Linked DNA regions of Methylobacillus flagellatus KT. The protein of the gene in region 1 binds, or shares a complex with, the protein of each later gene. Links are inferred from orthologs where the notes say so. Each region holds a gene or a part of one and is shown on either strand. Other genes may lie near its edges. The genes, in order: lptA and MFLA_RS10995.

Region 1 (9,849 bases):
TTGACGTGGATGGCGTTTTGACCAATGGCGGGCTGATGCTGGGGGATGACGGCCTGGAATACAAGATTTTCCATTCCCAGGATGGTTTGGGAATGAAGATGCTCAAGAATACTGGCATCCGCATGGCCTATATCACAGGCCGCAAGTCCAATGTGGTGGTGAAACGTGCCGAGAATACAGGTGTACAGATCATCTATCAGGGTATAGACGATAAGCTAGAGGCATTCACCGACTTGCTGGAGAAGCAGGGCGTGTCAGCCGAGGACTGTCTGTTTATGGGGGATGATGTGATCGACATTCCTCCCATGCGCCGTGCCGGGCTCGCGGTGACCGTGCCGCATGCCATGCCGCTGGTCAAGGAGTATGCTCATTACACCACCGAGCGCCAGGCCGGGTTGGGTGCTGTGCGCGAAGTCTGTGAGCTGCTCATGCGGGCGCAAGGCACCTTCGACGCGCAAATGGCGCCATATTTGAAGTAAATGCGATAAATGCAAGGGCGCACCAATACCATCCTGTTTCCACTTGCCGTACTCGGCCTGATGGCCTTGATTACATTATGGATAGACCGCACGGTGCAGCCTCCGGAGCCGCGCATCGACGGGGCAACCCGCCACGACCCGGACTATATCCTGAATAACTTCGTCACGACGAAGACGGATGCGACGGGGTCGATCAGCCATATCCTCAAGGCATCTGAGATGCGGCATTACCCGGATGACGATACTACCGAGCTGGAAAACCCGCATTTCACCCAGTTTGGGGTGGGCAGGCCTGCGACGACGATAGAAGGTAAGCGCGGCTATGTCTCCAGTGACGGGGCGGTCGTGGAATTCCGCGACAATGTGCGCGTGGTGCGGCCGGCATTCGGGGATCGCCCGGAAATGACGCTGACAACGGAATATCTGCGGGTGGAACCGGATCGCGAGGTTGCGTCGACCGATCAGCCTGTCGTGATTACCCAGGGCCCTAAGAGCGTGGTGCGCGCAGTCGGGATGGTGTATGACAAGAAAAACCAGACCATACAGCTTAATAAGCGGGTGCGTAGCCATTATGAGCGCCCTCCCGCCAAGCGGGCCAGCAGCAAGCCAAGGGCATCTGCCAAACCTGTGGCTTCCAGAACCAGCAAGCAAACATCCGGTAATAGTAAAAATGCCAAGCAGCCAACCAAGACCCAGTAGAACGATATTTTTCAGCGGAGAATCTATGCGCCACCCGCCTTATTCATTAGTGCTTGCCATACTGGCTGGCATGCTGTCAGTTTCCGCCTTCGCGGAAAAGGCCGACCGGGACAAGCCGATTGAGTTGGAGGCCGATGCCGTGCAGGTCAACGATGCCAAGAAGACCAGTACCTACACCGGTAATGTGATCCTGACCCAGGGGACCCTGGTCATCCGCGGCGACAAGCTGATCGTGCGCGAGGACAAGGAAGGCTTCCAGCACAGCACATCTTATGGCAATCCGACGACGTTCAGGCAGAAGCGCGACGGCAAGAACGAATACATGGAGGGTGGCGGCCAGCGGATAGAGTATGATGGACGCATGGACAAGGTGCAGTTGTTTACCAATGCCTGGGTCAAGCGCGGCGATGATATCGTGCATGGGGATTACATCATGTATGACGCCAACGCCGAATATGCGGAAGTCATCAGCGGCGGATCACAAGCGACAACTCCGACTGGCCGTGTGCGCGCCATTATTCAGCCGAGGAAGAAACCAGAGGCGGAGGCTCCCTGAGCCGGACGGCTGTTTGCAGCCTTCTGCCTGTTTACCGGTCAAGGCGACCGCGCTTTATATTAGAGATGGTATCGACCGCATAAATGAGTGAATTAATCGTAGAAAGCTTGCGCAAGCAATATAAATCGCGCACCGTCGTGCAGGATATTTCCCTGCAGCTCAACAGTGGCGAGGTGGTTGGACTGCTAGGACCGAATGGCGCGGGCAAGACAACCAGTTTCTACATGATGGTGGGATTGGTGCCCCTGGATGGCGGACGCATACTGCTCAATGGCAAGGACCTGAGTCGGATGCCCATCCACCAGCGCGCGCGCATGGGGTTGGCCTACCTGCCCCAGGAGCCGTCCATTTTCCGCAAGATGACGGTGACGGAGAATATCCAGGCCATCCTCGAGTTGCAGGAAATGACCGCTGAGCAGCAGAATGAGCAGCTTGAATCCTTGTTGCAGGAGCTCCATATCACCCATATACGCAACAGTATGGCAGTCAGCCTGTCCGGAGGCGAGCGCCGCCGGGTGGAAATCGCCCGCTGCCTGGCGACCAATCCCAGTTTTATACTGTTGGACGAGCCGTTTGCGGGGATTGACCCGATCGCGGTACTGGATATCCAGAAGATCGTACGTTTTCTGACCGAGCGCAACATCGGAGTTTTGATCACGGACCATAATGTGCGTGAGACATTGGGCATATGCGACCGCGCCTATATCGTGAACGAAGGCCGCGTATTCGCATCGGGGAAACCCAGTGAAATCATTCATAACGAGAGTGTAAGAGAAGTTTACCTGGGCAAGGATTTCCGCCTGTAGTCCATGCAGAATTAGAGAGATGAAACAAAGTCTACAGCTAAAATTTTCCCAAAATCTCGCATTGACGCCGCAGCTGCAGCAGTCAATCAAATTGTTGCAGCTGTCCTCGCAGGAACTCAACCAGGAGCTGGAGTCACTGTTGCAGGCCAATCCCTTGCTGGAGCGTATAGACGGTCCAGACGGTGCTGCCGAGATATCCGAAAGCTACAGTCCTGCCCCGGATGCTGCGGTTTCTGCTCCTGCCAGCGAAGCGCCTGCGCCCGCGAGCGAGGAATTGCCACGCATTGACGAATTTGGCGGCGGGGATGATTACTATGAGTCTTTCCAAGGAGGTAGCCGCTGGGAAGAAGGCGGCGCTAATAGTGAAGACGATAACGACTTCAGCTTTCAGGAAGCGGCCAACCTCACTCTGCGTGAACACCTGCTGAGCCAGATCAAGCTGCTGCCTTTGTCGGAACGTGATCAGACCTTGGCGATGGTACTGGTAGATGCGATCAATGACGATGGGTATCTGGAACAGTCCCTGGAAGAGCTGGCCGAGCTTTTGCCGGAAGAGCTGGAGATCGATCCGCTCGAGCTTGAAACGGCACTCAAGCATATCCAGAATCTGGATCCGCCGGGGATTGGCGCCCGCAACCTGGCAGAATGCCTGACATTGCAACTGCGTGCCTTGCCGGCAGAAACACCTTTTGTGGAGTTGGCGATCAAGGTTGCCGAACAGCATCTGCCCCTGCTGGCAAGTCGTGATTACACGCGCTTGCGTAAACTGCTGCATTGCGATGATGATGTCCTGAAATCGGTGCAGCAACTGGTGACCCAGCTCAATCCGCGACCAGGCGGCGAATTCAGCCACATTACTTCGGATCATTACATCCAGCATGAAATCGTGGTGAAGAAGATCAAGGGGATCTGGGTTGCCAGCCTGAATGATGAGGTCGTACCCAAGCTGCGTATCAACCAGCTTTATGCCGGCATCCTGAAACGGAATCGTGACAGCTCCAGTCAATATCTCATGAGTCAGATGCAGGAGGCGAAATGGATGATCAAGAATATCCAGCAGCGCTTCTCCACTATCCTGCGTGTGTCGCAGGCAATCGTGGACCGGCAGCGTAATTTCTTCGAGCACGGCGAAGTGGCCATGCGCCCGTTGGTGCTTCGGGAGATTGCCGATGAGCTGGGCCTGCATGAATCGACCGTGTCGCGCGTGACCACAAGAAAGCACATGCTCACACCGCGCGGTGTTTACGAGTTGAAGTATTTCTTCGGCAGCCATGTGGCGACAGAGTCGGGAGGAGCGTGCTCCGCCACGGCGATCCGTGCGTTGATCAAGCAGATGGTGAGCGAGGAAAACCCGAAGAAGCCGCTGTCCGACAATCAGATCACCGATATCCTGAGCAAGCAAGGGATTGTCGTGGCAAGAAGAACTATAGCGAAATACCGCGAGTCTCTACAGATACCCGCGGCCAACCAGCGCAAGTCGCTTTGATTTGCGCGTTTTTCAAGTAAGGAGAGTGTTATGAATTTGCACCTGACCGGACATCATCTAGAGGTTACTCCAGCGTTGCGCGAATATGTGCAGTCTAAACTGGCTCGACTCAGTAATCACTTTGATCATGTGATTGACCTCAAGGTCACCCTGAGTGTAGAAAAACTGGTGCAAAAGGCGGAAGCCACCCTGCATGTGCCTGGCAACGACCTGCATGCGGAATGTGGTGCAGAAAACATGTACAGCGCGATTGACTTGCTAGCTGACAAGCTGGACCGCCAAGTGTTGAAGCATAAGGAGAAGATCAGCAACCACAACCAAGCATCAGGTGGCCTCAAGCACCAACCGGTTGAGTAACCTTCGGTGAGATGCTGCAAGCGCTATGCTACGAGCAAGGATTTGACGCGCTTGCAGCAATTTCTTCTGCATGTTCATCCCCCAAGGTATTAAGCATACATGGCTGAAATCAGTGTGACCCAGCTTTACAAGGATATGCGCCGCAAGCTCAAGCTGAAATGGGTAGCAGGGTTGGCGGGTGGCGACAATCCCCTGACAAGTGAAACCGTGACCAAGCCATCTCTGGCGCTGGTCGGTCACCTGAATTTCGTGCATCCCAACCGTGTACAGGTCTTGGGTTGCGCGGAAATGGACTACCTGCGCAGCCTGAAGGCGCGCGAATTGTTCCAGGCGATCAAGAACCTGTTTTCCGCTGACCTGGCAGCCATCATCGTCGCTAATGGCGAAGAAGCCCCGAAAGAACTGGTGGCGGCTTCCGACGAGTTCGGCACGCCTTTGTTCACTTCACCTTTACGCAGTCCCGGCCTCATGGATGTGCTGAGCCATTACCTTGCCCAAGCCGTGGCGATATCGGAAAGCTTGCATGGCGTGTTCATGGAAGTGCAGGGTTTCGGCCTCATGATCAAGGGCACCGCGGCCATTGGCAAGAGCGAGCTGGCACTGGAGCTGATTTCGCGAGGACACCGCTTGGTGGCGGATGATATCGTCGACTTCTATCGTATCGCGCCGGACAGGCTGGAAGGGCGTTGCCCGCCGTTGCTCCAAGACTTCCTCGAAGTGCGCGGATTGGGGGTGCTCAATATCCGCGCCTTGTTTGGCGACAATGCCGTCAAGCCGACCAAGCCGCTCGACCTGATCGTGCAACTGGAAATGGCGGATACCATGGTGCCGCTGGATCGGCTCAACATCAAATCGCAGCATGAGAAAATCCTGGATGTCAAAATCCCCAAGGTCGTGATCCCGGTCGCTGCCGGCCGTAATATCGCCGTCCTGGTCGAAGTGGCCGTGCGCAACCATATGCTCCTGTTGCGCGGCATCAACGGTACCAAGCAGTTCCTGCAGCGCCAGCATCGCGAGATGGCGCGCACTTCCCGGAAAACGAAACCACAGGCCGAATAGAGCATGCAGCTTGTCATCGTGACCGGTCTTTCGGGTTCAGGCAAGAGCATCGTGCTCAAGATGCTGGAAGACAGTGGTTACTATTGCATCGACAACCTGCCTGCCACCCTGCTGCCTCAAGCTTCGGAACATCTGAGCCAAGGCAATCACCAAAGAGTGGCAATCAGCATCGATACACGCAGTGCCTCGCTCGAGGCGCTGCCAGGCAACATCCGCAAGCTCAAGGATGAGGGCATCGAGGTACAGGTGCTTTTTCTCGAGGCCAATGTGGAGACACTGGTCAAGCGCTACAGCGAAACGCGCCGGCGCCATCCCTTGAGCAGTGACACCAGCACTCTGGCGGAGAGCATCAGTCACGAACGCCACATGCTGGAGCCTCTGGTTGATCTGGGGCTGCGCATCGATACCAGCAGTCTCAGCGCCAATGCCTTGCGCAATTGGGTCAAGGAATTCGTGACGCAGAAAAACGGTGAACTCATCCTGCTCTTCTCCTCGTTTGGTTTCAAGCATGGGATTCCGCTGGATGCAGATTATGTGTTTGACGTGCGCTGCCTGCCCAACCCCTACTATGATCCGGCGCTCCGGCCCCAGACCGGACAGGACAAGCCCGTGTGTGCGTTCCTGGAGGCACATGACAGCGTACAGAACATGTATGACGATATCCGCGGTTTCATCGAGCGCTGGCTGCCCAACTTCATTGCCGACAACCGCAGCTACTTGACCGTGGCGATCGGTTGCACCGGCGGCCAGCACCGCTCGGTCTATCTTGCAGAACGTCTTGCGGCACATTTCCGCCGCCAGGAATACCGCGTGCTGGTGCGGCATCGATCACTGGAGACCAACTAGGCCGCGTAGCCAGCCGCAGCGCAGCCGAGGATATGGAATACAACGCATGATAGGTATACTCATCATTGCCCATGGCACCCTGGGCGAAAGCCTGATTCACTGTGCAAGCCACGTCATGGGCTCGCGACCGCCGTTGCTGAGGCAGCTCGGGGTTGGTACGCATGACGACCCGGGCGAATTACTGCCGCAGGCCCAGCAAATGATCAGGGAACTGGACGAGGGGCAGGGAGTGCTGATACTTTCAGATATCTACGGCGCCACACCCTGCAACCTGGTGACAAGGCTGCTGATTCCCGGCCATGTCGAAGGCGTGGCCGGGGTCAACCTGCCTATGCTGGTGCGGGCGCTCACCTATCGGCAAGACAACGGCATCATGACCCTGGTCGAGAAGTCCATCAGCGGCGGACGCGAAGGCGTGGTGCATTTTTCCAAGGACGCATGTAAGCATCATGATTAAACAAGAAATAGAAATCATCAATAAGCTGGGCCTGCATGCCCGCGCATCCACCAAGCTCACGCAGACTGCCAGCCAATATGCCTGCGAAATCTGGATCGAACGCAATGGCAGGCGCGTCAACGCCAAGAGCATCATGGGCGTGATGATGCTCGCGGCGAGCAAGGGCAGCAAGGTGACGCTCGAAACGAACGGCAGCGACGAACAGGCTGCCATGGATGCCCTGGTGAAGCTCATCAACGACCGTTTTGGCGAACCTGAATAACGGTTTCGCCATGCCTTCCTTCCCCCCTCAGGAATAATCTTCCATGGCGCAGAGCAGCAAGGTCAGTTTTTCCATGCACGGCGTCGGCGTGTCGGGTGGCATCGCCATCGGCAGCGCCCATCTCGTCGCCAATGCCCTGGTCGAAGTGGTGCATCACCAGATTCCCAGGAAAGCGGTCGCAGCCGAAATCATCCGCTTCGAGCAGGCATTGGCCCATGTCAGGCGCGACCTCGAGTCCGTGCGCGAGCAATTGCCGGCCAATGCGCCTGCAGAGCTGGCAGCCTTCATCAACACGCATCTGATGATATTGTCCGACAAGCATTTGTCGGAAGCGCCCAAGGCCATCATCGAACAGGAGCTGTGCAATGCCGAATGGGCATTGAAGCAGCAGATGCATGAGCTGGTGGCGCAGTTCGAACTGATTGAGGATGAATATCTGCGCGAGCGCAAGCAGGATGTGGTGCAAGTGGTGGAGCGCATCATCAAGGCCCTGCTTGGCCACCCCAGCGCGGCCGTACGTCCGGAGGAAAGCGCGCAGATACTCGTGGCATACGATGTGTCGCCGGCCGATGCCATCCAGTTCAAGCATCACCAGTTTGCGGCTTTCATCACGGACGTGGGCGGCGCGACCTCGCATACTGCCATCCTGGCCCGCAGCCTGGGCATTCCCTCCATTGTGGCGCTGCACCGTGCGCGTGACCTGATCCGCGACGGCGAACTCATCATCGTCGATGGCAACCACGGCATCGTCATTGTCAACCCGGACAAGGATACCCTTGCCGAATATCGCCTGCGCCAGGAGGCGTGGGAGCTCGAGCAACAGAAGCTCAAGCGCCTCAAGCTGACCAAGGCAGTAACCCTGGACGGGGTTGAGGTCGAGCTGCATGCCAACATTGAAGTGCCTTCCGACGTTGCCAAGGCCAAGGCGGTGGGGGCTACCGGCATTGGCCTCTACCGCACTGAATTCCTGTTCATGAACCGGCGCGAGATGCCGGATGAGGAGGAACAATTCGCCGCCTATCGCACAGTGGCGGAGATGATGAAAGGGATGCCGGTGACCATCCGCACCCTTGATCTGGGCGCTGACAAGCAGATGAACCCGGATGCCGCACGCAGCTGCACCAATCCCGCGCTGGGCCTGCGTGCTATCCGTCTGTGCTTATCCGAGCCGCAGATTTTCCTGACCCAGTTGCGTGCCATCCTGCGCGCCTCGCATTACGGCAAGATCAAGATTCTGATTCCCATGTTGTCGTCGTTATTGGAATTGAGGCAGACGGTCAGCTTGCTGGAGCGTGCCAAGGACAGCCTGCGCGAGCAAAACATCCCGTTCGACGACGGGATCATGCTGGGCGGCATGATCGAGATTCCTGCCGCGGCCATCAATGCCGAGGCATTCGCGCGCGAACTGGATTTCCTTTCCATCGGCACTAATGACCTGATTCAGTATTCATTGGCGATCGACCGGACGGACGATGCGGTGTCGCATCTCTACAAACCTTCCCATCCTGCCGTGCTCAAACTGATCGAAATCACGATCAAGGCTGGCAACAAGCTGGGCAAGCCGGTGTCGGTGTGCGGCGAAATGGCGGGCGAGCTTCATTTCACGCGGCTGCTGCTCGGCCTGGGACTGCGCCAGTTTTCCATGCATCCATCGCACTTGCTGACCATCAAGCGCCAGGTGCTGCAGACTGAATTGCAGTCCATCGTCGCCATGGCCCGTAAAGTCATGAACACTTACGATATCGACAAGATCGAACCTTTGCTGGAAAAACTCAATCAGTAGTGTATCCATCATTGTTCCGGTCATTCATTTCCGAGGGGATTACACCATGAGTAACCTGATTCCGGTACCCAGTGCGGACGAAAAGAACATCGCTGTGGTCACTCATTTGGCGGGCACGGTCTTCAGCGTGTTTCCCGCACTTTTCGTCTGGCTGCTGAAGAAGGACAGCAGTCCATTCATCGCCGAGCAGGCCCGCGAGGCGCTGAATTTCCAGATCACCCTCTTGATAGGGTACGCCATCAGCTCCATATTGATGGTGATACTTGTCGGCTTCCTGCTGGCTGGCATTCTCTGGATTGCCAACCTCATCCTCTGCGTCCTGGCTGCCATTGCCGCTAGCCAGGGGCAGGAATACCGCTACCCTTTTACATTGCGTTTGATTAGTTAAGGATTCCACGTGAGCATTGCCAACAACCCATTGCTGGATTTTTCCGGCTTGCCCCAGTTCGACCAAATCAAGGCTGAACATGTCACCCCTGCGGTGGACCACTTGCTGGAAAAGGGCAAGGCCCTGATAGAAACCCTGGTCACAGACCCTGCGCCGCCCACTTGGGAAAACTTCGTGCGTCCGCTGGAGGATTTCGAGGAGCAGATCTCGCGCGCCTGGTCGCAAGTCGGCCATCTCAATGCCGTGGTCAACAGCCCGGAGTTGCGCGAGGCCTACAATCAAAACCTGCCCAAGCTCACTGCATTCTATGCAGACCTCTCACAGGACGAGCGCCTGTATGCCAAGTTCCGCGCCATCAAGGCCAGCGCTGCCTATGAACAGCTCAACACTGCCCAGCGCAAGATCGTCGATAACGAATTGCGTGATTTCCGCCTCGGCGGCGCCGAGTTGCCGGCAGACAAGAAGGCCCGCTTCAAGGCGATCCAGGAAGAGCTTTCCACCCTGGCCGCCAAGTTCGAGGAAAACCTGCTCGACACTACCAACGACTATGCCTTGTTCATCGAGGACGAAGCCCAGCTGCAAGGCATCCCCCAAGATGCCTTGCAGGCTGCGGCTGAAGCCGCCAAGGCCGATGGGAAGACCGGCTGGAAGTTCACCCTGCACTTCCCCTC
Region 2 (9,970 bases), 2.1 Mb from region 1 along the record:
GCTGATTGGGCCGTATACCGCGTCCTGGAAATCGAGGATGCCGGGAGAAGGGGTGCTGATCATCAGGTTGCGCGGCATATAGTCACGATGCACGTAAACCGATGGCTGAGCCAGGTTATAACGCACAATGGTGCTGAATGCATTTTCCAGTGTGCTGCGCTGCGACTCGCTCAGCTCGACATTGAGGTGCCGTGCCACATACCAGTCAGGGAACAGGCACAGCTCGCGCCGCAGCAAGGCCTCATCATACGCTGGCAACACTCCCGGCCTGCTGGCCAGTTGCCAGGTCACCAAAGCATCGATCGCATCGCGGAATAACGTATCAGCATTGTCCTCGTTCAGCACATCGAGGAATGTCTGGGCTCCCAGATCGGTCAACAGCAGGAAACCGTTTTCCACATCCTGCGCCAGCACCTTTGGCACATTGAGCCCCGCTTGTTCAAACAGGGCAGCCACTTTCACAAACGGCCGGCAATCTTCCTGCGGCGGAGGCGCATCCATGGCGATCAGCGTCGCACCGTCGGCAAGGTGGACGCGGAAATAACGCCTGAAGCTTGCGTCTGCAGAAGCTGTGGTCAAGTGATGCGGTTTTCCCTGCAGTGCCTGGTGAAGCCAGTCGTTGAGTTGATCAAGGCGCGACACGAGCGATTCGTCCTAGAGTAATGCGACCATTACGATGGTCTTGAAAAAGGAAACCATGCATATTTTCAAGGCATGGGGGAAAATTTAAAATTTCTTTTAATTCAAATACAAAGCAATGTCACAAGTGATTTATGGATTGCCTAAAATAGCAAATTATGCGATTTTATCATCCATAAAACAAACACGCGCTTACTTTAAAGTCTCGCCACCACTGAATCATTGTGAAAATTCGCCCCATCACTTTTCTTGTCGCGCTTGTTTGCCTGGGATTCGGCCATGCACATGCCAAAGACACCCAGGATACAAACGTCATCGATCCATCGCCTGAAAACCTGCCAGATCCTGATGCCATCATCATCGAAGGCGACAAGGTGCAGGTATATCTGGATCGCAGGCTCAAATCCATTGGCAACGCGTCACTGTCCACCGGGCAGCAAAAAGTGCATGGAGACACTATCGAATATGACGTGCAGAACGAAGAACTGCACGTGATCGGCAATGTGCGCCTGGAAACCAAGGGAGGACGCATCACAGGCCCTGAGCTGCGCATGAAGCCTTCGGAAAGCATAGGTGAAATGAAGAAACCAGCTTTCGAACTTGATTCGCAGTTCGCCAATATGCCCCAATTCGGCACCTCGGGGAATAGGCGCCAGGACAATGACAATCTTGTTTACAGCTCCAACAGTACCACGCCCCTGACCCAGCAGAACATTGAGGATAGCGGTTATGCCCCCGGCTTGAGCCGCAAACAGGGGGTTTCACGTGGCGATGCCTCCGGTGTCGTGTTCGAAGGCCCGGACCGCAAGCGCCTGAAGGATGCGCGCTATACCACGTGTGAAGTAGGTTCGGACGACTGGTACATCCGCGCCAAGGAGCTGGAGCTGGACGACTATACGAGAACCGGCACCGCCCGCAATGCGCGCGTGGAGTTCCAGGGCGTCCCCATTCTCTGGACACCCTGGATCAATTTCTCCTTCCTCAATCAGCGTAAATCAGGCTTCCTGGCGCCCACCTGGGGTACTACCAGCCGCAGCGGTTTCGAGTTCCTGGTCCCGTTCTATTGGAATATTGCGCCCGATATGGATGCTACGATTGGCACCCGCTTCCTGAGCAAGCGCGGTGTGCAGTTTCAGGGTGAATTCCGTTACTTGAACGAGAATTACCAGGGAACGGCCAATCTGGAGTACCTGCCGAGCGACAGCAGCACTGGGGAGAACCGCTACTATGCCAAGTTCGCCCACCTGCACAACTTTCATAACGGCTGGACGGCGGCATATAACTTGGAGAAAGTCTCCGATGACAGGTATTTCTCTGAAATGTCCACCCGCATCGTCACCACCAGCCGGGTGAACCTGCCGCAACAGGCTTATGTCAACTATGCCGATGAAAACTGGACCTTCAACGCCCTGGTGCAGAAATTCCAGACACTGGATGGGCTCAACTATCCCCTGCAGCGCCTGCCGCAACTCACACTGACCGGCGACAATGAATGGGGTCCGTTCGACGTCAAGTTGTTTACCCAATGGGCGAATTTTGACCGCAACAATGATGCCATCAGTACCCAGGCCACATTGGGGGGCGGCACATTGGATACACTGGTTACGGGCAAACGCCTGGTAGCCTATCCCAGCATCAGCCTGCCCATGGCGCGCCCTTATGGATACATCACTCCCAAGCTGGGGCTGCATTACACCCAATACCAGGTCGACAATGGCGCCTTTACGCTGAGGGATAGTAACGGCAACATCACATCACAAGACGAATACCAGTCACAAAGCCGCACCCTGCCGATTTTCAGCATAGACAGCGGCCTTTACTTTGACCGCGACGTCCGCATCGTCAAGAATCGCTACACGCAGACACTGGAGCCGCGGATGTATTATGTTTATATCCCTTATCGCGACCAGTCGCTGATTCCCGTTTATGACTCCAGCATCTCGGACTTGAACATGGGCTCCTTATTTTTGGAGAACCAGTTCACCGGCCAGGATCGCATCAATAATGCCAACCAGCTGACACTGGCATTCACGAGCCGCATGATCAGCAAGAATACCGGCGAGCAGCGCCTGGCTGTGACAGTAGGCCAGCGCTATTATTTTGCTGATGAAAAGGTATACCTGCCTGGAGTCAACCCGCGTTCCGGCGACACATCCGACATCATCGGCGAAATTACTGCGCGGCTGCTCAACAACTGGAATATCGACATCTTCGGTCAATACAACACTGACCGTAGTGTTTACGTGCGCAACAACATCAGCGCACGCTATAACCCCGAGCCTGGCAAAACACTCAATATCGGCTACCGCTATACCGAAGACCGCCTGGACCAAATCAACCTTTCCGGCCAGTGGCCTCTGGGCAAGGGCTGGTACGGCCTTGGTCGCTGGAACTACTCCCTGCGCGAGAACCAGCCGATCGAAGGCATTGCCGGCCTGGAATATGATGCCGGTTGCTGGCAAGCCAGGACCGTCATGCAACGCGTATCTACCGCCACTGCAGACGCCAACTATGCACTCTATTTCCAGCTTGAGCTGGGTGGCCTGGCCTCCATCGGGCAAAACCCGCTCAAACTTCTTAACCGCGCTATTCCCGGCTATACTAGCTCCAGCCTGATCCCGGACTCCTACCAGTAATTACCTTATGCACAATCACGTTTTCAAGACTATCGCCAGACATGGCCTGATCGCTCTGTTTTTTTTCTTCAGCATTTCCGCCATGGCAGCAGAGGTCGCCAAGATGGACCGCATCGTCGCCATCGTCGACCAAGGCGTGATCACGGAGAAAGAGCTGGAAGACCGCATCCAGACTGTTATTGCGCAGCTGGAAAAACAAGGTACCCAGCTTCCCCCACGCGACGTGCTACAAAAGCAGATCCTCGAGCGGCTCATCAATGACAGGCTGCAGCTGCAATATGCTGCGCAGACCGGATTGCGTGTGGACGACGCCCAGCTCGACAAGACCATAGAGCGCATTGCAGAACAGAACAAGCTCAGCACGGGAGAGTTCCGCAAGGCACTGGAGGCTGAAGGCATTCCCTACCGCAAGTTCCGGGAAGACATCCGCAACGAAATCATCCTCGCCCGGCTGCGCGAGCGGGAAGTAGACAACCGCGTCAATGTCACGGAATCGGAAATCGATAATTTCCTGACTACCCAATCTTCGCGCAATGACATTCAGGATGAATTCGAAGTGGCCCATATCCTGATCCGTGCCCCGGAAGAAAGCACACCGGAAGAACTACAAAAGCTCAAGGCAAAAGCAGAAGCCGCACTGAAGGAATTGCAGAGCGGCGCAGATTTTGCCCAGGTCTCTGCAGGGTACTCTGATGCCCCCAATGCGTTGGAAGGCGGGATACTGGGATGGAAGGCTTCATCCCAGCTACCCTCACTCTTCGTGGACGCCTTGCAAGCCCTGCAGCCTGGCCAGCTTTCGCCTGTATTGCGCAGCCCCAACGGCTATCATATCCTCAAGCTGCTCAACCGGCGTGGCGGCAGCTCACCGCTCGTGGTGGACCAGACCCATGTGCGCCATATCCTCATCAAACTCAGTGAAGTAGTATCAGAACTGGAAGCTGAGCAGAAAATCAACTCCATCAAGGAACGCTTGGACCATGGTGCCGATTTTGCCGAACTGGCTCGCCAGTATTCGGAAGATGCCTCTGCCAACAACGGCGGAGATCTGGGCTGGACCAACGCAGGCGACACCGTTCCTGCATTTGAGAAGGCCATGAATGCGCTAGACATCAACGAGATTAGCGCACCTGTACGCACTCCATTCGGCTGGCACATCATTCAGGTGCTTGAGCGACGCAAGCAGGATATGACGCAGGAATCTGCTCGACTCAAGGCCAGGCAGGAAATCCGCGCGCGCAAGGCCGACGACGCATTCCAGGACTGGCTCAGCGAGCTGCGTGACCGCGCCTACGTGGAATATCGCCTGGAAGACAAATACTAGGCTAGCACATTGGAGATGATGCCCCGTATCGTCGTCACCGCCGGCGAGCCCGCCGGTATCGGGATCGACTTGTGCGTCATGCTGGCAGGGCACCCCCTCCCTTGCTATCTTGCCGTCATTGCCGACAGAGATGTGCTAGCATCGCGTGCCCATGCATTGGGCTTGCCCCTGAATATACATGTCTACGATCCAGCCCACTGGGCACCTCACCAGGGACAATCCCGGCTCGTGGTCTTGCATCATCCATGCGCAGCCCCAGTCACTGCTGGGCAACTTGACCCGCGCAACAGCACTTATGTACTACATACACTAGAGCGCGCAATTGACGGCTGCATGCAAGGCGAGTTTGGTGCCATGGTCACCGCTCCCGTGCATAAAGGGATCATCAACGAGGCTGGCATTGCCTTTACCGGCCACACAGAATTTCTAGCCGAACGCACCCATACCCCGCATGTCGTCATGATGCTGGTGGGCGGAAGCCTGCGCGTTGCGCTGGCCACCACCCACCTGCCCCTGGCGGAAGTCAGCCAGGCCATTACACAGGAAAGCCTGGACACCACGATCCGCATCCTGCATCGCGACCTGGTCCAGAAATTCGGCATCGCAAACCCACGCATTCTGGTGACAGGGCTGAACCCCCATGCAGGAGAAGGTGGCCACCTGGGGATGGAAGAAATCACCACCATCAATCCGGTGCTGGAAAAACTGCGGCGGGAAGGCATGCAATTGAGGGGCCCCCTGCCTGCCGATACTTTATTTACTCCGCACAATCTGGCACAGGGCGACTGCGTGCTCGCGATGTATCACGACCAGGGCCTGCCCGTGCTCAAGCATGCCAGCTTCGGCACTGGCGTCAATGTCACGCTGGGGCTACCCATGATACGCACCTCGGTTGACCATGGCACTGCACTGGACCTGGCCGGCAAAGGCAATATCGAGATTGGCAGCCTGCTCAGCGCCATTCAGCTTGCGATCAATTTGGCAGGAAATCGTCCCCAACCATCATGAAACATGTTGCAAAAAAACGCTTTGGCCAAAACTTTCTCACTGACCGCGCCATCATCAACAGCCTGATTGACGCCATTGCTCCTCAACCGCAGGATTGCATGGTGGAAATCGGCCCGGGCCTGGGCGCCATGACGCAGCCGTTGTTGGAGCGCCTGCAGCATCTGCACGTGGTAGAAATCGATCGTGACATCATCCAATGGATGCAGGGTCACTATCCGCAGGACAAGCTCACCATCTATGCCAGCGACGCGCTCAAGTTCAATTTCGGCAATATCAGCGACCGCCTGCGCGTCGTCGGCAACCTGCCCTACAACATCTCCACGCCCATCCTGTTCCACCTGCTCGACAATGTGCCACACATCATCGACATGCACTTCATGCTGCAAAAGGAAGTCGTGGAACGCATGGTAGCAGCCCCCTCCAGCGCGGCCTATGGGCGGCTTTCCGTGATGCTGCAATACCGACTGCACATGGAATACCTGCTCACCGTTCCGCCCGAGGCCTTTGATCCAGCACCCAAGGTAGAGTCAGCATTCGTACGTGCGGTACCTTATACCGTCCTGCCCCATCCGGCTAAGGACGAAGCCCTGCTTGGCAGGATCGTGACCGCTGCGTTTGCCCAGCGCCGCAAGACCTTGCGCAATACGCTCAAAGGCCTGCTGGACGACACTGGTTTTGCATCCCTGGGCATAGACCCACAGTTACGGGCGGAAAATATTGCCCCTGCCGGCTTCGTTGCCATCGCCAACTATCTGGCGGCATGAAAGCCGGCTGATATAATGCCGGATTGAAAAGAGGAGACCACATGAGAGTCATACTATTAGGCGCACCGGGGGCTGGTAAAGGCACCCAGGCCACCTTCATCAAGGAAGCATTCGACATCCCGCAGATTTCCACCGGTGACATGCTGCGTGCCGCAGTGAAGGCGGGCACCCAGCTGGGCCTGGAAGCCAAGCGTTATATGGACTCCGGCGGCCTGGTCCCGGATGATGTCATCATCGGCCTCGTCAAGGAACGCATCAAGGATGCCGACTGCCAGCAAGGCTTCCTGTTCGACGGCTTCCCCCGCACCATCCCCCAGGCGGAAGCGATGAAGCAGGCTGGGGTCGATATCGACTATGTGGTTGAAATCGATGTGCCCGATGAGGAAATCATCAAGCGCATGAGCGGCCGCCGCACGCATTTGCCATCCGGCCGAACCTATCATGTCGTATTCAATCCGCCCAAAGTCGCGGGGAAGGACGATGTCACCGGCGAGGATCTGGTACAGCGCGACGACGACAAGGAAGAAACCGTCGCCAAGCGCCTGGAGGTGTACCATCGCCAGACCAAGCCGCTGGTGGACTATTATTCCAACTGGGCAGCAAACGGCGCCGCCAATGCCCCCAAATATGTGCGTATTTCCGGCCTGGGTGAAGTCAGTGAAATCCGCAGGCAAGTCTTGCAGGCGCTTGGCAAGTAGCAAACCCCTCCGCCGATGCAGGTCGGCACATTGATTTCATCATCAATATCAAAAAGCCGAACATTCTGTTCGGCTTTTTGCATGTCAAGCGCGCTAGAATTCTTCCCACTCGTCAGCCGAGCCTGCTACCGCAGGCACCATGGCAGTTCTTGTCCTGGTTGTCGTCACAGGCTTGGAGGCCACTACCACCTTGGGCTTTGAAACGGCGACTGGCTTGGGTTTGCTGACTTTATGCACTGCAGCCTGTACCTGCATGCCATTGACCTTGAATACGCTCACTGCTTGGGCAAGGCTTGCCGCCTGATCCTGCAATGATTGAGAAGCCGCCGCTGCCTCCTCTACCAGGGCCGCATTCTGCTGGGTGACTTCATCCATCTGGACAATCGCCTGGTTCACCTGCTCAATGCCGGTGCTTTGCTCATGGCTGGCTGCGCTGATCTCACTGACGATATCGGTCACACGCTGCACGCTATCCACCACATGCTTCATCGTCGTCCCCGCCTGCTCCACCAGACGGCTACCGGCATCAACACTTTCCACCGAGTCCGTAATCAACCCCTTGATTTCCTTGGCCGCATTGGCTGAACGCTGCGCCAGGTTGCGTACCTCGCTCGCCACCACGGCAAACCCACGCCCCTGCTCACCGGCACGCGCAGCCTCCACCGCAGCATTCAATGCCAAGATGTTGGTCTGGAAAGCAATGCCGTCGATCACACCAATGATGTCGGCAATCCGTTTCGAAGATTCACTGATCGACTGCATGGTCGCGATGACCTGATCCACGACTTCGCCTCCCTGCGTGGCGATCCCTGAAGCAGAAACCGCCAGCTGGTTAGCTTGCTGGGCATTATCCGCATTCTGCTTCACGGTGGAAGTCAGTTCCTCCATGGCAGAAGCGGTTTCCTCAAGCGAACTCGCCTGCTCCTCGGTGCGTGACGACAAATCCAGGTTGCCCGATGCAATTTGCGAGGAGGCAGTGGCAATCGTCTCCGTGCCGCTTCGCACCTCACTGACTATCCTGGCCAGGTTATCGTTCATGGATTTCAGCGCATTCAACAACTGTCCTATTTCATCTTTTGAGTCGATGGCGAGAGTGCTGGTCAAGTCTCCAGCAGCCACTGTCTCGGCCAGCTTGACAGCGTTGGCAAGTGGACGGGTAATCCCAAGGGAAAGCCGCCAGGCAAAGATCGCGCCGAGCACGACTGCCACCAGGCCGATCACCAGCATCCATAGGCTCGCAGCATTTTTCACCCGCTGGATATCTGCCCCGGCCTCATCAATCAGGTGCCGCTCGAATTCAAGCAATTCATTCATGCTATCGAAATAAGCCTTGCGTGCAGGAAGGAACACCTCTTGCACATTCTTTTCGATAAGCGATGCTTCGGCACCATCTTTTCTTAATTGCAACAATTCACTGCGAACCTTGCTGAAGGCATCTGCCTTTTCCTTGGCATCCGCGAATTTCGCCTTCCCTTCGGGCTTGACCAGCAACGTTTCAAGCTGCTGTTTCAAACTATCGTTAGCTCGTGCTGTTTCAGCAATTTGCTGGATGTACATGTCATACATGGCCGCATCGGAACTCTTGATCGCGGCGAGGGTGCGCAATCCATTCTGGGTGGCATTCGACACCCACTCCGTGGTGATGCGTTCCTTTTTCAGCTCAGTTTCCACCACTTGCTTCGCCGTGCTTCCCACATTGGCAAGCTGAGCCAAGCCGAAAGCCACCATGATCATCATCAGCAACAAGATCACAGCAAACCCCGCCCCCAAACGCACCCCTATCCTCAAATCTGAAAACTTCACCTTAACCACTCTCCTTTGTTTTTATATGCTGCAGCCATGACAGGCACTCTTTCATCTGCTCAGTCCGGGATCACTACCGTGACCTCAACATGAGCGCTTGATCCAATCCGCCTTCCCTTTTGCGAAGAGCTGGCTCACCTGCATTGTTACGGCGTTGAGGAGTCCATTCTTTAAGCATTCAGGCCTGTTAAATTGTTAAAATATGTAACCAATTGCAATCCCCTCCAGAACAAAGACATTAAAATAAATATAAAAATCAATTTATTATGTAAAAAATAAGCATGCACTTATTGACATATCCATATTTCAATAAGAAAAAATAGTCAAATACGCAATTGACTATCGGCCGCCTTTCTAACCATGCCAAACCATGAATGGCTGCGCATATCCATACGCGCCGCACCATCGTATTTGCAGTTGCCGAGTTCAGGAAAACGGCGCGGCTTCAGGTATAATTTTGCTTTCAAATTCTTAATCCAGACGCCTAGCCATCATGCAGCAGCAGTATCCATTCCGCGACATAGAGCAACAAGCACAGCAATATTGGGAATCCAACGCCACATTCACTGCAACGGAAGTCTCGGACAAGCCCAAGTATTACTGCCTGTCTATGTTCCCCTACCCATCCGGCAAGCTGCATATGGGACACGTCCGCAACTACACCATCGGCGACGTATTGAGCCGCTTCCACCGTATGCGCGGCTACAACGTCATGCAGCCCATGGGCTGGGACGCCTTTGGCTTGCCCGCAGAGAATGCCGCCATCAAGCACAATGTCGCGCCCGCAGGCTGGACGTACAGCAACATCGAGCACATGAAGGGCCAACTGAAGAGTCTGGGTCTTGCCGTGGATTGGCAACGAGAAATCGCCACCTGCAAGCCGGACTACTATCGTTGGGAGCAATGGCTGTTCACCGAGCTCTACAAAAAGGGCCTCATCTACAAGAAAACCGCCACAGTGAACTGGGATCCGGTCGATCAGACCGTGCTCGCCAATGAGCAGGTGATCGATGGACGTGGCTGGCGCTCGGGCGCGCTGGTCGAGAAGCGCGATATCCCGCAATACTTCATGAAGATCACTGCCTATGCGGAAGAACTGCT

What was found.
Region 2: lptA (region 1) and MFLA_RS10995 share a complex: the UniProt entries of both Escherichia coli proteins name them as parts of the lipopolysaccharide transport and assembly complex. The link is inferred for Methylobacillus flagellatus KT from one-to-one orthologs.

Annotation. Positions count from the first base shown.
Region 1 is NC_007947.1:149,430-159,278, forward strand. The notes cover bases 1-2,968. They hold lptA (lipopolysaccharide transport periplasmic protein LptA), read left to right. Parts: upstream 1-1,203; coding sequence 1,204-1,734; downstream 1,735-2,968. Other genes in these bases: MFLA_RS00725 (KdsC family phosphatase), read left to right, coding at 1-479; lptC (LPS export ABC transporter periplasmic protein LptC), read left to right, coding at 489-1,178; lptB (LPS export ABC transporter ATP-binding protein), read left to right, coding at 1,818-2,540; MFLA_RS00745 (RNA polymerase factor sigma-54), read left to right, coding at 2,560-2,968. In the rest of the region: more of MFLA_RS00745, read left to right, coding at 2,969-4,026; hpf (ribosome hibernation-promoting factor, HPF/YfiA family), read left to right, coding at 4,057-4,383; hprK (HPr(Ser) kinase/phosphatase), read left to right, coding at 4,483-5,442; RNase adapter RapZ, read left to right, coding at 5,446-6,288; MFLA_RS00765 (PTS sugar transporter subunit IIA), read left to right, coding at 6,335-6,745; MFLA_RS00770 (HPr family phosphocarrier protein), read left to right, coding at 6,738-7,007; ptsP (phosphoenolpyruvate--protein phosphotransferase), read left to right, coding at 7,051-8,790; MFLA_RS00780 (DUF4870 domain-containing protein), read left to right, coding at 8,837-9,178; MFLA_RS00785 (M3 family metallopeptidase), read left to right, coding at 9,188-9,849. UniProt on the Escherichia coli protein: Involved in the assembly of lipopolysaccharide (LPS). Required for the translocation of LPS from the inner membrane to the outer membrane.
Region 2 is NC_007947.1:2,296,983-2,306,952, forward strand. Bases 481-3,569 are described here. They hold MFLA_RS10995 (LPS-assembly protein LptD), read left to right. Parts: upstream 481-863; coding sequence 864-3,275; downstream 3,276-3,569. Other genes in these bases: MFLA_RS10990 (aminoglycoside phosphotransferase family protein), read right to left, coding at 481-642; MFLA_RS11000 (peptidylprolyl isomerase), read left to right, coding at 3,283-3,569. Also shown: more of MFLA_RS10990, read right to left, coding at 1-480; more of MFLA_RS11000, read left to right, coding at 3,570-4,596; 4-hydroxythreonine-4-phosphate dehydrogenase PdxA, read left to right, coding at 4,612-5,604; 16S rRNA (adenine(1518)-N(6)/adenine(1519)-N(6))-dimethyltransferase RsmA, read left to right, coding at 5,601-6,368; adk (adenylate kinase), read left to right, coding at 6,410-7,066; MFLA_RS11020 (methyl-accepting chemotaxis protein), read right to left, coding at 7,160-8,869; MFLA_RS14665 (hypothetical protein), read right to left, coding at 9,193-9,336; leuS (leucine--tRNA ligase), read left to right, coding at 9,363-9,970. UniProt on the Escherichia coli protein: Together with LptE, is involved in the assembly of lipopolysaccharide (LPS) at the surface of the outer membrane. Contributes to n-hexane resistance.